Regions from separate parts of the Shewanella algidipiscicola genome, predicted to be linked through region 1. Evidence: predicted binding sites of a transcription regulator. Region 1 holds the regulator's gene; the other holds the start of a gene.
What was found. The regulator ArgR, encoded in region 1, controls arginine synthesis, uptake and breakdown. The targets are predictions, from matches to a motif close to ANTGAATANNTATTCANT.
Positions count from the first base shown of each region.

Region 2: a site for ArgR is predicted at 5,389-5,406, ahead of DN599_RS13925 (YjiH family protein). Genes of this name have one in related genera too.

Region 1 covers NZ_OXJV01000001.1:426,916-435,218, forward strand. The annotation lists gene DN599_RS01870 (ABC transporter permease) at 1-1,166, shown strand, start outside; gene DN599_RS01875 (ABC transporter ATP-binding protein) at 1,167-2,207, shown strand; gene DN599_RS01880 (Dyp-type peroxidase) at 2,364-3,311, shown strand; gene argR (transcriptional regulator ArgR) at 3,740-4,210, opposite strand; gene mdh (malate dehydrogenase) at 4,589-5,524, shown strand; gene ispB (octaprenyl diphosphate synthase) at 5,605-6,576, opposite strand; gene rplU (50S ribosomal protein L21) at 6,852-7,163, shown strand; gene rpmA (50S ribosomal protein L27) at 7,178-7,432, shown strand; gene cgtA (Obg family GTPase CgtA) at 7,653-8,303, shown strand, end outside.
Region 2 covers NZ_OXJV01000018.1:6,075-14,377, reverse strand. The annotation lists gene torC (pentaheme c-type cytochrome TorC) at 1-1,097, opposite strand, end outside; gene torE (trimethylamine N-oxide reductase system protein TorE) at 1,137-1,307, opposite strand; gene DN599_RS13935 (NCS2 family permease) at 1,823-3,181, shown strand; gene DN599_RS13930 (CBS domain-containing protein) at 3,288-3,692, opposite strand; gene DN599_RS13925 (YjiH family protein) at 3,964-5,241, opposite strand; gene DN599_RS13920 (methyl-accepting chemotaxis protein) at 5,960-7,513, opposite strand; gene DN599_RS13915 (DUF998 domain-containing protein) at 7,926-8,303, shown strand, end outside.

The DNA.
Region 1 (8,303 bases):
ATTTGTTGGCTCGCACCGCATTTATGGAGCAATCCTCTAGCTTACAACATGCGGCTCGTGTGATGGGATGCTCCCCATGGCAAAGCTTTTGGCGCTTAAGTTTGCCCATGGCTAGGCCCGCATTAGCCGTCGGCGCTTCACTGGTCGCGATGGAAACGGCAGCTGACTTTGCTACCGTCAGTTACTTTTCGGTGCCGACACTGACTACAGCGGTATATGACACTTGGCTAGGTTATGGCAGTTTATCTGCTGCCGCTAAGTTGTCGGCGATTATGTTGTTGGTGATTTTTTGTATGATTGGCAGTGAGCGTTTTGCGCGCCGTAAGCAGAAGCTGTTTCAGAAACAGGCCGAGCTTAATGAGCGTGATCGCTATCCGTTATCAGCACCTAAGGCGTGGTTAGCAACGTTTTACTGTGCTGGCTTATTACTGCTGGCATTTCTCTTACCCTTTGGGGTACTTGTCAGTTATGCCTGGCAATATTTCGAGGTCAGTTGGAACCACGAGTTTCTACAATACAGTATTAATAGTCTCTATATCGCGTTGCTGGTGGCGTTACTCACAGCCGTGATTGCTATCGTGTTGATGTTTGTTAGGCGTTGTAGCCCACGTCGCAGCGACCTATTACCGTCACGTTTAGCGTCTACAGGATATGCGCTGCCCGGCACAGTGCTGGCGATCGGGATTTTAGTGCCGCTCACATATATGGATTTTACCATTAATGATATTTATGCCTACTTCGACAGGCAAGGACCTGGCTTAGTGTTAAGTGGCAGCATATTTGCTTTAATTTTTGCTTTTTCTATTCGATTTGTGGCCATTGCAATCGGTAGTGTGGAAAGCAGTTACAAGCGTATTAGTCCAACGCTGGATATGGCTTCGATCACCATGGGCTTAAGACCCAATGCTTTGTTGCGTAAGGTTCACTTGCCCTTGCTGAGAAAAGGCATTTTTGCCGGCGTATTGTTGGTGTTTATTGAGTGCATGAAAGAGCTACCTGCGGCGTTACTACTCAGGCCTGTAGGGTTTGAAAATCTTGCCACTTATGTGTTTCAGTTCGTTTCAGATGAACAGTTAGAGCATGGCGCTCTGGCGGCCATTGTGATCGTACTTGTGGGGTTCATTCCGCTGATCTATTTAAACCGTTCATTGGAGCATAATACTTAAATGTCGACACTCAAAATTGAAGATGTTCACAGTAATTACCAAGGCCTGGTAATTTTAAATGGCCTTAGTCTTAATATTCAGCGTGGAGAGATTGCGGCGCTATTAGGGCCTAGTGGCTGTGGTAAGACGACTCTGCTCAGGGCAATTGCGGGGTTGCAACCTATCTCTGCTGGCCGCATTAGCATCAATAAGCGGTTGTTGTCGGGAGATGAGCACTTTGTGCCGAGTGAGCAAAGAGAAGTGGGAATGATTTTCCAAGACTATGCATTGTTTCCCCATTTAACGGTGGCGGACAATATTTTATTTGGAGTCAAAGGCTTAACTAGTGCCGAACGGCAAGCCAGATTAACTGAAATGTTAGCTTTGGTGAAACTTGATGGCTTAGAGAAACGTTATCCACATGAGTTATCGGGCGGCCAGCAGCAGAGAGTATCGATTGCCCGCGCTCTGGCGTATGAGCCTGAGTTATTACTGCTTGATGAACCCTTTTCAAATATCGATGCCAAAGTGCGCAATGAAATGATGCTGGAGATCCGCAGCATTTTAAAACAACGCGATGTTAGTGCAATTTTTGTGACCCATAGCAAGGATGAAGCCTTTGTATTTGCAGATAAACTGGCGCTATTTAATCAAGGAGCGATAGTGCAATATGGCTGTGCTGAAGCCCTTTACAGTGCACCTGCCGATAAATACGTTGCTGAGTTTTTAGGTGAAGGAAATTATCTTGCCGCTCAAGTGGTAGATGGTTTTACTGTGTCTACTCCGCTGGGTATGATTGTTAGCACAGCACCTATGCTGTTTGATGTGGGGCACAAGGGGGAACTTTTGCTGAGGCCAGAGCAGATCGACATTCATGCCAACGGTCAGGGTGATGGATTGATTGTCGAGCGCCGTTTTTTAGGCAGTAATTGTTATTATCGAGTCTTGGTCGGTACACAAGGTTATGATGTTCGCAGTGCTAAAAACGATTTAGCCTTGGGTGAGCGAGTTCACCTAGCAGTGATCCCTCATTCGTTGGTCTTATTATCGCCTGCTGAGTAACATATTTGTAACTCGCGGTGGTTGTTATGATTAATAAACGTTAATCTAACCATTAATACGGTTTCTTTTTAACGGTTTGTGGCTTGTGTAGTACTATTTATCGCTAAAGTTTCGGACAATATAGCCGAAATTGAAACTGACAAAGGTAGGGTCTATATGGATAGTCAGGTTATGCCACGTGAACAGTTAGGTGTGTGTGCCGAAGGAAATTTGCATAGTGTATATTTGATGTTTAATGCCGAAGACGGTGTGGAATCACAATTACGCCCTTGTGTAGCCAATGTTGCGCAGTACATTTATGAATTATCGGATCAATATGCCGATAGTGCCTTTAATGGTTTTGTCGCGATTGGTGCTAATTACTGGGACAGCTTGTATCCCCTGTCTCGTCCAGCTCAATTGAAACCGTTTCCGGCGATGAATGCCGATAATCGAGATGCTCCTGCACATGAGTATGATCTCTTTATTCATCTGAGATGCGATCGTTATGACATCTTGCACTTGGTTGCTAATGAAGTGTGCCAAATGTTTGAAGGTTTAGTCGAGCTGGTTGATGAAGAGCGCGGTTTTCAGTTTATGGATGCGCGCGATCTCACCGGTTTTGTCGACGGTACTGAAAATCCTAAAGGACGTCATCGCCAAGAGGTCGCCTTAGTTGGCGATGAAGATGCAATCTTCCGTTCCGGTAGTTATGTTCATGTACAAAAATACGCGCACAATTTGAGCAAATGGAATCGACTTCCTCAGAAAAAACAAGAAGATATCATAGGTAGGACTAAAATCGATAATATCGAGTATGCCTCGCAGGATAAGCCTCTTACCAGCCACATTAAGCGGGTTAACCTAAAAGATAGCCAAGGACGTTCGATGGAGATCTTACGGCAGAGTATGCCTTATGGCTCAATGAAAGAGCAGGGGTTGATGTTTATCTCATTGTGCCGTAATTCAGAGCATTTTGAAAAGATGCTCCACAGCATGATCCACGGTGATGGAGCTGGTAATCATGATCACTTAATGCACTTTACTCAAGCGCTGACGGGATCGGCGTTTTTTGCTCCTTCGCTAGATTTTATGCAAAATGCAGCTGCCGAAAGCGACGAGTGAATAGCGGCAACCTATTGTCGTTGCGCCATTGATTAATCACAGTCGGCCAAGTCTTTGGACTCTTTTTTTTCCGCGTGGTCATTACACTGGCGTAAAATCAGTAGCCATCAAAAGCGGGCTGCAATAAAATTCGCCTGAATGGGCTTAACCAAGCCTTTTTGGCAGGCTGGTTAAGCGTCAAAAGCGATAAGATCTTGCATGCTAATTAAATGCCGATAAGTTTCTCTTATCGGCATTTTTATATGATTTTCAGTGACACAGGCTTTGATTGAGCATTAATGGCTAAATTGGAGCCATTTTTTTGGCATAAAAAAGACGCCATTGGCGCCTATTTTTAGTAAATCGTAATTAGTCTTGATCCAGAATTTGTCATTTAACCGCTACAATAGAGACTATCGATTCCTTGACCTAGTGTGCTATAAAACACTTTAATCGGTATAGTTAAATAATGACTTGATCGTGTTGAACGTTTTACCGACCTCTTGAATATTCGACGGGCAGATGAAAATCGTATCATCACCAGCAATGGTGCCCAATATTCCCTCTGGTTTACCTATAGAATCCAGCAGTCTAGCGATTAACTGTGCAGCTCCTGGGCTGGTTCTTACCACAATCATAGATTGATTATGGTCGACATCCAATACGAGGTTTTTCAATGGGCTGCCAGCCGTAGGCACACCTAGCTCTGCAGGGAGGCAGTAAACCATCTCTTGTTTAGCATTGCGTGTACGCACCGCACCAAACTTACTTAGCATGCGCGATACTTTTGATTGGTTAATATTGTTATAACCTTCGGCTTGAAGCGCATTGACGATTTCGCTCTGAGAGCCAAAGCGTTCCTCTTTTAAGATAGCCTTAAAGGTCTTGACGAGTTCTTCTTGGTTTTTATTGGCTTGCATGAATTTGGCATCTTGTATTCGTAAAATTGGCTCATTGTGAATAGCTATGCAAAGCAAGTCAAGTCTTACTCGAAGTGAATGAATAAACATTCATTCACTATTGTGGAAGATCGTGTAAATATCGAAACTACCGCTTACTTAGGTATCCTTTTCATTTGGCATGATTAATGATGAATGTAGCGGTTGTATCTAATCTAAGTGAGTTAAGCCAACCCCTCATCGACTAACCGTTAATACATGCACTTTTTGGGTTATTTATAAAATATCTTGCTACACGACTAAGGGATAATTGAATTATTGATGTGATTGCAGTAATGTTGCGCCATCTGTGAATTTAGATCTATGTCACATAATAACCAAGAATTAACGGAGATAACTATGAAAGTTGCTGTACTTGGTGCCGCTGGTGGTATTGGCCAGGCTCTTGCTCTACTACTTAAAACTCAATTGCCTGCCGGCTCTAAATTATCCCTTTACGATATCGCGCCAGTGACCCCTGGTGTTGCGGTTGACTTAAGCCACATCCCTACAGCGGTTGAAGTCAAAGGGTTCGCGGGCGAAGACCCAACACCAGCACTAGAAGGTGCTGATGTGGTGCTAATTTCTGCAGGTGTTGCGCGTAAGCCTGGTATGGATCGCTCAGATCTATTTAACATCAATGCGGGGATCGTTAGAAACCTCGTTGAAAAGTGTGCAGTAACTTGTCCTAAAGCGCTTATCGGTATTATTACTAACCCAGTTAACACGACTGTGGCTATTGCTGCTGAAGTATTAAAAACGGCAGGCGTATATGATAAGAATCGTTTGTTTGGTGTAACCACTCTTGATGTTATCCGCTCTGAAACCTTCGTGGCCGAAGCCAAAGGGTTAGATGTGGCTGATGTGAAAGTGAATGTTATTGGTGGCCACAGCGGTGTTACTATTCTTCCTCTGTTGTCTCAAGTTGAAGGCGTGACCTTTAGCGATGAAGAAGTGGCTGCTTTGACTACACGTATTCAAAACGCGGGTACCGAAGTGGTTGAAGCTAAAGCCGGTGGCGGTAGTGCAACACTTTCTATGGGGCAGGCGGCGTGTCGTTTTGGTCTTTCATTGGTTCGTGGTCTGCAAGGTGAAGCGAATGTTGTTGAATGTGCTTATGTTGATGGTGGCAGCGAGCATGCAGCGTTTTTCGCCCAACCAATTCTACTAGGTAAGAACGGCGTTGAGCAAGTGCTGGCTTACGGTGAAGTAAGTGAGTTTGAAGCTAATGCGCGTGATGCCATGCTAGATACCTTAAAAGCTGATATCAAGCTAGGTGTTGAGTTTGTTAAGTAAGTACTATTTGTTAAGTAAGTACTAAGTTGATAAAAAAATGGAGCCGTCAGGCTCCATTTTTTATTATCACTAAGGTCGTATTAGTGATTACGCGCTACGGCGATTTTAGCGAGCGATATTAGCGCTTGCTTGTAGTCACTCTCAGGGAGTATTTCTAAGGCGCTAATGGCCTTATCAGCTTCTTCTAGCGCTCTTTGTTCCGTATATTTGAGAGCACCACATTGGTTGAGCGCATTGAGAATCGTCTCAATATGACCTGAACCATCACCTTGCTCAATCGCTTGACGAATTAAAGCTCGCTCTTCGTCGGTACCATTCGCTATGGCATAGATAAGTGGTAACGTTGGCTTGCCTTCGGCCAAATCATCCCCAATATTCTTACCTAGCTCTTCAGTTTCGGCTGTGTAGTCTAATAAATCATCGGTGAGCTGGAATGCCGTGCCCAAAAATTTACCATAATCAGCTAATGCGGTTTGCACCTCAATACTGCTATCGGCTAATACCCCGGCTAAACGGGTCGCAGCTTCAAACAATTTAGCTGTTTTGCAGTAGATGACACGCATGTAGCTTTCTTCCGTGGTATCAGGGTCGTTACAGTTCATTAGCTGTAACACTTCGCCTTCGGCTAACACGTTGGTAGCATCGGCCAGCACTTCTAACACTTGCATGCTGCCTAGCTCGGTCATCATTTGAAACGAGCGAGTATATAAAAAATCGCCGACTAACACGCTCGCACTGTTGCCAAAAAGCGCATTAGCTGTCTCTCGACCACGCCTTAGCATTGACTCATCCACCACGTCATCATGCAGTAATGAAGCGGTATGAATAAATTCGACAATTGCCGCAAGCTTGATATGAGCTTTACCCTCATAGGCAATCGCGCGGGCGGCCAGAATGGACAGCAGCGGGCGCATTCTCTTGCCCCCGCCATTGATAATATAGAATCCAAGTTGGTTTATTAGGGCTACATCTGACTCCAACTGTTTATAGATCAGTTGGTCGACGGCTTTCATATCAGCATCAGCCAGCTGACGAATGGCGTTCAAATCCATATTAGGCTCTACTTCTAGTGGTATTTTGTAATTCAGGCAGCCCAAATTAAGGCAAAAATGTTATAGTATTGAGATTCTACCTAAAAATGTTGAATAAGACATTATTAGAAGACTAATGTGAGAGTAATTCCGATCTTTTTTTGATCAAAGTGAATTAGGGCTTGTCAGCCTAATCAACTTAGCGTAAACTCCGCGACCATTGTCATTAAAGCTTTTATAGCGCCCAGCCTAACATTAAAAGGTCTGCGTGCTTGAAATATCGGAGTAAAATAGCTATGTACGCTGTTTTTCAAAGTGGTGGTAAGCAGCACCGTGTTGCTGAAGGCCATACAGTTCGTCTAGAAAAATTAGAAGTCGCTACAGGCGAAACTATCGAATTTGACCAAGTTCTTTTGGTTGCTGATGGTGAAACTGTACACGTTGGTGCACCTTTAGTTGAAGGTGGTAAGGTTGTTGCTGAAGTTGTCAGCCATGGCCGTGGCGAAAAGGTAACTATCGTTAAGTTCCGTCGTCGTAAGCACCACGATAAGAAGATGGGCCACCGTCAGTGGTTCACCGAAGTTAAAATTACTGCTATCAACGCTTAATAGGAGTCTAACTCATGGCACATAAAAAAGCTGGCGGTTCTACTCGTAACGGCCGCGATTCAGAAAGTAAACGTCTTGGTGTTAAGCGTTTCGGTGGTGAATCAGTTCTTGCTGGTAACATCATTGTTCGTCAACGTGGTACTAAATTCCACGCAGGTGTTAACGTAGGTATTGGTCGTGACCATACTCTATTTGCACTAACTGATGGTAAAGTTAAGTTTGAAGTTAAAGGTCCTAATAACCGTAAGTTCATTAGCATCGAAGCTTAACTCTTAGTCCACCTAAGATAGTTTATAAAGCCCTGCCTCTGGTAGGGCTTTATTGTTTATAAATCTGGTGAAATGAGCCGGTTACGTTGCTCCAGCACCAGTAACACATTGCTGCTTCAAACCTGTGTATCTTGTTTGAAGTTCAATATAGAAATTGTTTTTTGGCGGTACGATTAGATTGGCAGTATAATCGGTCTATTGTGTGGTGCCTGGAGTTGGTATGAAGTTTGTCGATGAAGCTGTGATCAGAGTTGAAGCTGGTGATGGTGGTAGTGGTTGCGTTAGTTTTAGACGTGAAAAATATGTGCCTGATGGTGGCCCCGACGGTGGTGATGGTGGTGATGGTGGTAGTGTTTATCTGCAAGCAGATGAAAACCTTAATACCCTGATCGACTACCGTTTTGAGCGCTTTCATTTTGCCGAGCGCGGTAAAAATGGTCGCGGTCGTGATTGTACTGGCCACAGTGGTCAAGACCTTATCCTTAAGGTGCCTGTCGGGACGCGCGCCATTGATGAAGAGACCCAAGAGGCATTAGGTGATCTCAAGACCCATGGGCAAAAATTGCTGGTGGCAAAAGGGGGCTTCCATGGCCTAGGTAATACGCGTTTTAAGAGCAGTACTAACCGTGCGCCAAGACAGAAGACTCTTGGTACGCCAGGTGAAGTACGTAGCTTACGCCTAGAGCTGATGCTACTCGCCGATGTAGGCTTATTGGGTATGCCAAATGCGGGTAAATCAACCTTTATTCGTGCCGTGTCTCGTGCTAAGCCTAAAGTCGCTGATTATCCATTTACTACTTTAGTGCCTAACCTTGGTGTGGTGACACCACGTCATGGGCAAAGTTTTGTGATTGCTGATATCCCCGGCTTA
Region 2 (8,303 bases), on a different contig from region 1:
ACGAACGCTATCATGCCTTGGAACATGCCGGGCCAAGTGTTGGCGTCGAAATGTGCTTCGTCTGGTTGGGTATGACAGACGCTACAACTGGTGGAATAAGTCTCACGTGCATAGTCCCATAGGGGTTGTAAATCTTTGACGAGGAAATCTTTCTCGGTCCAAATCTTGGCCTCGACTCGTTGCCACTGTAGACCGGTCATTGGATCTTCTTTCTGCTCGAAAATTTCCATGACCCCCTCTTCCAGGGCAGCTTCTTTTGACAGTTGTGCCGACAAGATATTGAGACCAAAATCGTAGTAGATCACCCGGCCAGCCCCCACTTTTTTACGCCAGCCATCGATGCCGACTTTAACGCGGTCGCCTTGGGTTTCGAGTACCGTCACTTTAGTGGCGATGTTGAGCGTGCCGGCTTCGACATCTGTGGTGCCATTAAAGTAGAGCGGTTTGGTGAGCGCGGTGAAATAGGTGCCACCCACTTGTAGGCTGCTCTCGCCAGAACCCACTTGAGCGATGAGTTCAGGTGCGCGAGAGGTACCCATATCAGGCAGTTTGTGAGCAATACCTTTATGGCAATCAACACAGCTTTGATCGATTTCAGCGGCGCGTTTCATCTGTTTTTGCGCCAGTTTTGACATGCTTTCCCATTTCATTGAGGCATAGTCGTGGCAATTTTTACAGGCTAACGAGTCGTCGCGATCGAATCGTTTCCATTCGCGGCTAGCCATTTCAAGCCGTTTAGCTTCAAATTTTTCATCTGTGTTGACCGTTTGTAGCAACCAGCCCCAGACATCGTGAGAGGCTTCCATCTTACGGGCAATTTTACGCGTCCAGTTGTGTGGCACATGGCAGTCAGGGCAGGTGGCTCGCACCCCAGAGTGATTTGACCAATGCACCGTTTGTTGTAGCTCTTGGTATGGCTTGCTTTCCATGCTGTGACAGCTAATGCAAAACGCTTCGGTATTAGTCATTTCCAGTGCGGTATTAAAACCACCCCAGAAAATAATGCCCATGAGAAAGGCAGACAAACTGATGGTACCTAAGGTGAGGTACTTGGCGGGCTTGTTTAGCGTGCGCCAGATAGTAATAAACCACTTCATAACAGCATCCTTAAAAAATAGATCAGGTAATTATTTAACTTAGTGAGAGACGATGCCGCCAAACGCTTGGATCATCCAAATGACAAAGCCATAAGCCCCTATGCCGCTAATCGTTAAAATGGGAAACAGTAAAAAAATGATGAAGCCCAGCGCCTTAAGCTCTTTGGATTTCACCTGACTGGGTTTAGTCGCTAAATCTTGTTCTGCCATGATCTGCTCTCTTAGTGGTGATCTTTGTCTATGGCTACAATATTAGAGGAGGGTTGTTAATGGCTGTCACACCTAGGATGAATGAACATCGACAACTTATGAAAAAATATGAAAATTAATTCTGCTGATATGAAGAGTTAAGTTAATCAAGTATAAGGTTATGATTTAAAATGAGTCATCCACGTATTGAACGAGTGTCATCGCAGGTGCGACGTGTGCTTAATATCCTGCTAATTCCGCCGTGGGTGGGGCAATTAGCCGAAAATAAAAAGATCTCATGATTTGTTAATTTACGCTAGTTTATCGTGTCAGCTTTCCTGTAAAATTCGCGCCAACCTAGGTTATGTGAGCGTTCGGTTAACCGAGCACCTCTTGGCTTTGCATTCAATGTGTAAGCTTGCAGCGCACGTAAGGTACGTCACAAGTACTCGGTGGTTCTCTAACCCGATAGTGTTGAGCGGGATCCTCACTGCCATAACCTTGTAAAACTAAGAGAACAATAAAGGTAAATAATTATGAAGTCTGAACAGACTCTCGATACCCCTGCTGTACCTACAGGTTCGATGTTAGATCGTTTTTTTGCTATTTCTGCCCGTGGCAGTAACGTAAAGCAAGAAGTGATAGCCGGATTTACCACCTTCTTGGCCATGGTTTACTCGGTCATTGTGGTGCCTAATATGCTCGGCAGCGCAGGCTTTGATGCCGGCGCGGTCTTTGTTGCGACCTGTTTAATCGCTGCATTTGGCTCATTGTTAATGGGGCTGTGGGCTAACCTGCCGATGGCGATTGGCTGCGCTATCTCGTTGACCGCCTTCACCGCGTTTAGCATGGTGTTGGGCCAAGGGATCTCGATTCCGGTTACGTTAGGCGCCATCTTTTTAATGGGGATAGTGTTTACACTAGTGAGTGTGACTGGGATTCGTCAGTGGGTACTAACCAATCTGCCTAAAGGTATTGCTCACGGTACGGGTATTGGTATCGGCTTATTTCTCCTGCTTATTGCCACCAACAGTGTCCAGCTTATTGTCGCCAACGATGCGGGTTTACCGGTGAAGTTAGGCGATATTCATAGCTTACCTGTGCTTGCCACCATTATCGGCTTGGCGGCCACCATCGGCCTTGAGCGCCGCGGTGTGCCCGGTGGAATTTTGTTGGTGATTATCGCCCTGTCGGTATTTGGTCTCTTGTTTGACCCTTCGGTGACCTATCAAGGCTTGTTTGCCTTACCTGATCTGATGTCTGACAAATCATTAATTGGTCAGCTCGATATTATGGGGGCGTTAAATCCAGTCGTGTTACCTATTGTGTTGGCGTTAGTGATGACGGCCATTTTTGATGCCACTGGGACTATCCGTGCGGTGGCGGGGCAAGCCGAATTACTCGATAAAGACGATAATATTGTCGGTGGCGGTAAGGCGCTGACCTCTGACTCGGTAAGCAGTATCTTTGCCGGTGCAGTGGGCGGCGCGCCTGCTGCAGTGTATATTGAATCGGCCGCAGGAACCGCCGCAGGTGGTAAAACTGGCCTGACAGCGACCATTGTTGGTGTACTCTTCTTACTGATGATGTTCCTGGCGCCGCTAAGTTATTTAGTGCCAGCCTACGCCACCGCACCTGCATTGATGTATGTGGGATTGTTGATGTTGAGCAATGTGACCAAGCTTAATTTTGACGATAAAGTCGATGCTATGGCTGGGTTAACCTGTGCGGTATTTATCATTTTAAGTTGTAACATTGTCACTGGGATCATGCTGGGCTTTGTTACGTTAGTGATTGGCAGATTGTGCAGCGGCGAATGGCGTGCCATCAAACCGGGTGTGTTAGCGATCACTATCGGTTTAGTGGTTTTCTATCTCGGTGGCTGGGCGATTTAAACCTTTGTAGATACCAAAATCTGTCAAACATGCAGATGTAGCTGGGTGTCCCCTCAGTACATAAAAAAGATGCCACTCAAAAAGACGAAATATCCTTTCGTCTTTTTTATTGGCTGTAAGCGCGTAGTAGATCTTTCCAGGTGACAATACCGACAATCTGACCCTGTGTTAACACCGGCAGTGAACCAATATTGTGCAGCAGCAATAACCGAGAAGCCGCATGTAAGGAGCACTCGGGGGAGGTAGTGATGGGGTTGCGTGTCATGACCTGATGAGCTCGGCGCTGCAACGTTTCAACATCGCGCTCGGTTTCGTTGATCGCGCCAATATGCGGGCTCAATGTGCGCAGGTAATCTCGCTCAGATAACACCCCTTGCAGCTTATCGTTTTCAACCACCAAGAGATGGTGAAAGGGCGCACTGTCAAAAATCTCTTTGACTATGGTGAGTCGATCATCCATGTCGATAGTGACGACTCGGGTGCTCATAATGTCGGCAACAGTGACGCTCATAGTCTATTTCCTTATGTTTATGCTATTTATAACAGACAATTAACATTTCAACAAATCAACATGTTTGCTGAGGCGATTGATGAGCTCATCATTGAGAACAGGCCCTAACCATCGCGCGGTATTTTTAACGATGACGGCAGGGCAATGACTACTGGGTTATATGGTGGTATGGCTTTGGATGAGGGCTACGATTGCAGCTGTGTTATTGAGCGGGGGATAAATCAGCCCAGGCGGTCCTAGGCTGATGTTAGGTTTTTATGTGTCGAATGCCTTAGAAGATAAGATGTGCAACACCGGCAATAACAGGCAGGGTAACCAGTGTTCTTAAAATAAACACCACAAACAACTCGACAATGTTGACCGGGATCTTACTGCCTATCAACAAGGCGCCCACTTCACTCATATAGATAAGCTGGGTGACCGACAGGGCGGCGATAATAAAACGTGTCATGTCAGATTCGATTGAACTGGCTAAAATCGAGGGGATAAACATATCCGCAAAGCCAACCATAATGGTTTTAGACGCCTCGCCTGCTTCTGGAATTTGCAGTAACTCTAGCAGTGGGATAAATGGCATGCCAAGGTAGTCGAACAGCGGTGTATATTCGGCGATCATCAATGCGATTGTCCCGATAGCCATGACAACAGGGAGCACGCCAAATACCATATCGATGACATTTTTTAGGCCATCTTTTAGGGTGTGCGATACGCCTTGCGCATGTGCCGCTTTAGCCATCGCTTGCTCAAAACTCCAAGCGAAAACGCCCTTACCGTGTGGCACGACTTCATCGTCAGGATGACGTGGTGTATCGTCAATATAGTGATCTTTTTTCCAACTCAGTGGTGGCAATTTAGGCACGATAACCGCCGCGACAATACCAGCCAAACATACGGTTAAGTAAAATGGTGCAAACAGATGCTCTAATTTTACTTGAGAAATTACCACTAAAGAGAAGGTGATTGAAACCGCCGAGAAGGTGGTGCCGATCACAGCCGCTTCGCGTTGAGTATAAAGGCGGGCTTCATATTGTTTACTGGTCATTAAAATGCCGACACTGCCATCGCCAAGCCAAGAGGCCATACAATCAATGGCGCTGCGACCTGGCAAGTTAAATACGGGGCGCATAATTTTGGTTAATAAGGTGCCAAATAGCTCCAGTAAGCCGAAGTTAAGTAGTAAAGGCAATAACATGCCGGCAAAAATAAATACGCAAAATAATACGGGTAGCAGGTCATTCAGTACTAAGGCGCCTGTATTCCCTGAGCGGATAGCTTCAGGACCTATGCCCATGTAGGTCAATACAATGAAGACTGCACCAATGATGCGAACGATAGCCCACATAGGGTTTACGTTAAGTAATGCATTGATAAAGTGATGCTGTTTTAAAACATTAGGTTTGAGCAATTTGCAGATGAGCGTCGCGATAGCGGTAATGACCACGATAAAGGTCACTATGCCAGTTAGGGCATCGCCTAATAAGCTTTGTAATCCTTTTGATACGATAGCGATAGGAATGGTGATCGCATCTTGATAGCTAATCGGTGTCATAAACAGTAACAAGCCGATCAGCGAAGGGATGAGAAATGTAAGTAACGTTTTTATGTTAGTTTTTTGTTTTTTAGCCACTTTTTTGCCTTAAATTACGCTGTCTGTACAACGGCAAGAATTAAATATTGAATCCATAATGTAATTTATAATGAATATCCATTCATCTAATCGACGGAGATTACCGCCTAAGTCCAGTGATGTAAAACCATTTAATGCGCAATCTTGTGACTAACTGCTGTAGCATAGTTATTTGCACTTTATGACTATTTATATTGTACTCAAAAAAGTCGTATTTGCACCATGTACTTTTTGGTTAAATAATGATTAAAGTGATGTTATCGCTTGGTTTTATATCGCTTGCGCTACGAAAAGTGTTATAAGTCGCGCCTAGTGTTAGCGTGTGGGAGAAATGCAGGCTTGTGCTGGATCTGGTTTCCCCACTAATCGGAGGCTGAGCGAGTCAATCAGTCTGCCGCTTTTACCGGACGATTAGCCGCGGGCATATATGACCTGATTGCAGCATTGGGTAGATCCGGAGTCTGTATCGAGTTAAGTGGTAGATTAGGGGAGAGGCATGTGGCGAAGCACAGTGGCATAGGCCAAATAGATTGAGCCGTGGCAGGGCCTGCGGCTCAATCTAGATTTGCTTGTTATTGACATTTGTAATGCATCAAACCAGATGCCAGTACACAAGCGCATGTCCATTGTCGACCTTAGGTTACCCGAAGGTTTGCCTTAAGCTCTTGGCTTTATCCGCGTTAATTTTTAGTTCAGAAATTGAGTCTTCAACGCTGGTTAACGCATCTAAATTATTATTCGATGCCAGAGTGATCTGGTTAATTCCTTGATTAAGTTCTTGTACCACTTGCATCTGTTGTTGAGCCGCGACGGCATTGTGCTGGGCAAATTCATGGATACTGCTGATTGATGTGTAGAGCTCATCGAGTTTTATCGCCGAAGACTCTGTTTGCTGGGCGCAGTGTTCTGCCAAGCGTTGGCTTTGGCGCATCTCTTCGCTCCAGTCGCTGAGCATCTTAAACATCTTGTCGACGCTTTGCGATATGCTGGTGGTGGATACCTTAGTGCGGCTCGACAGTGCCCTAACTTCGTCGGCCACCACAGCAAAGCCGCGTCCCTGCTCGCCCGCTCTCGCGGCTTCGATAGCGGCATTGAGTGCGAGTAAATTGGTTTGCTCGGCGATAGCATCAATTTCCCCCATGGCATTGGCCACCTGTTGGGCTTCTTGGTGTAACAGCTGCGTATTTTGTGCCACATGGGTAACGTTCTGGGTGAGCGAGTCGATATCTTGGCTGTTTTGCTGCATTTTGTTACGGTTATCGTGACAAACTTGGTAAGTGTCGTCGATATGATTTGATGTCGATTGGATATTACTCACCACTTCATTGAGTGTTGCTCCCATCTCCTCCATGGCGCTGGCCATCTGCTCAATTTCTTGATGTTCTTTATCGATACCGCTGTGGGTTTGGTTAACTGCAACAATCAGTTGATTCGTGATATCGGTGATCTTATCGGCGCTATCCTGGTTTTTCCCCAATACCCCTTGCATCTTGGCATCTTTCATTAATATCTGGAATTTAAGCAAGGAGGAGGAGTCTTTACCGCAATAGACAAAGCGACTGATAGAGTCATACTCTTGTTTCATCGCCATTAACTGGGTAGGGATCCTAAAGGCCTCATCGTAAAAAATGACTAAATTCAAGCCGATTAGTGTCAATCCAACTAAAATCGTCTGCCAACCTAAAATATAACCGGCTAATGCGAGGCCTAGGGTAGTCACGACTGCTGAGATGATGCGCTTTTGCATTAATGACAGTGGATCTTTTATCGTTTTACCTTGGTTTATTTGTCGATATAAGGTCTGCGCATTGTTGATTTTTTGGGCATCGGGTTTAACTCGTACAGACTGATAACCAATGAGTTTACCTTGCTCATACATAGGTGATACAAAGGCATCGACCCAATAAAATGAACCATCTTTACAACGATTTTTTACCATTCCACGCCACGATTGACCGGCTTTTAATTTTTGCCAAAGATCGGCAAATGCCGCCGCGGGCATATCGGGATGGCGCACCATGTTGTGATGCTGGCCCAGTAACTCAGATTCATTGTAGCCGGATATGTTAATGAAGGCTTGATTAACATAGGTGATCATTCCACGGGGATCAGTGCTCGAAATGAGCTCGTCATTATCATTAAGCTTAACCTCTCGTGTGGATGCCGAGGGCTGATGATGTTTAGATGTTGTCATGTAAGGGAGGTCTTCATCAAGTCGCCATCTCCAGTCTTTTTTTTAGTCGATTATCTGGTAAGTGGTTGGTGGCGTAATAAAAAATTCATTGGCATTCTAACAGGCATATCACTAATTTGTTAGCTATCTCACAAAACTATTTGTAGTGAGATGTGGCGCGTAAAGTAAATGCTAAGATTTTGATCTTACTCTAATAAAAAGTATTGACTCGATGATGATGTCACGTATATTCGTTTACCCTCGATTTTATAAGGTTATTCGTGTTGTTGCGGCGATTAAGGTTATAAAGTGTCGTCATGGTTGTTGTGGTAATGTTGCTAAGGTTGTTAATGAAAATATGCGTCAAAGCTCGGCAAAAAATTTCAATTCCATATAACCTAGTAGGACGACAGCATTGCATTATCAACAGACTATGAATTCATCACAGCGAAAACTATCAGTACTGGGATTTAGATTTGGCATGCTGGGCATTATTCTACATGTACTTAGCTTACTTGTGGCGTCGTTGGGATTTAATGACTTTAACGGTAATGGTTTTAGTTTTTTTAATTTTTCATTAAGTGAACTGGGCCAATATGGTCATTCTCAATTAGCGGTAGTGTTTAATGGTGGGCTGTTTTTTGGTAGCTTGAGTTTGGTGTTATTTTGTTTATTTTCACTGCAACGTTGCGACCGTCCATTGCTGTATCCCTGCTTGTTATTGCTGATTTTAGCCATGCTCTCTCTGGCTATCACGGGGTTATTTCCCATCAATGTGTATCACTTACACACCTTAGGCATTGAATATTTC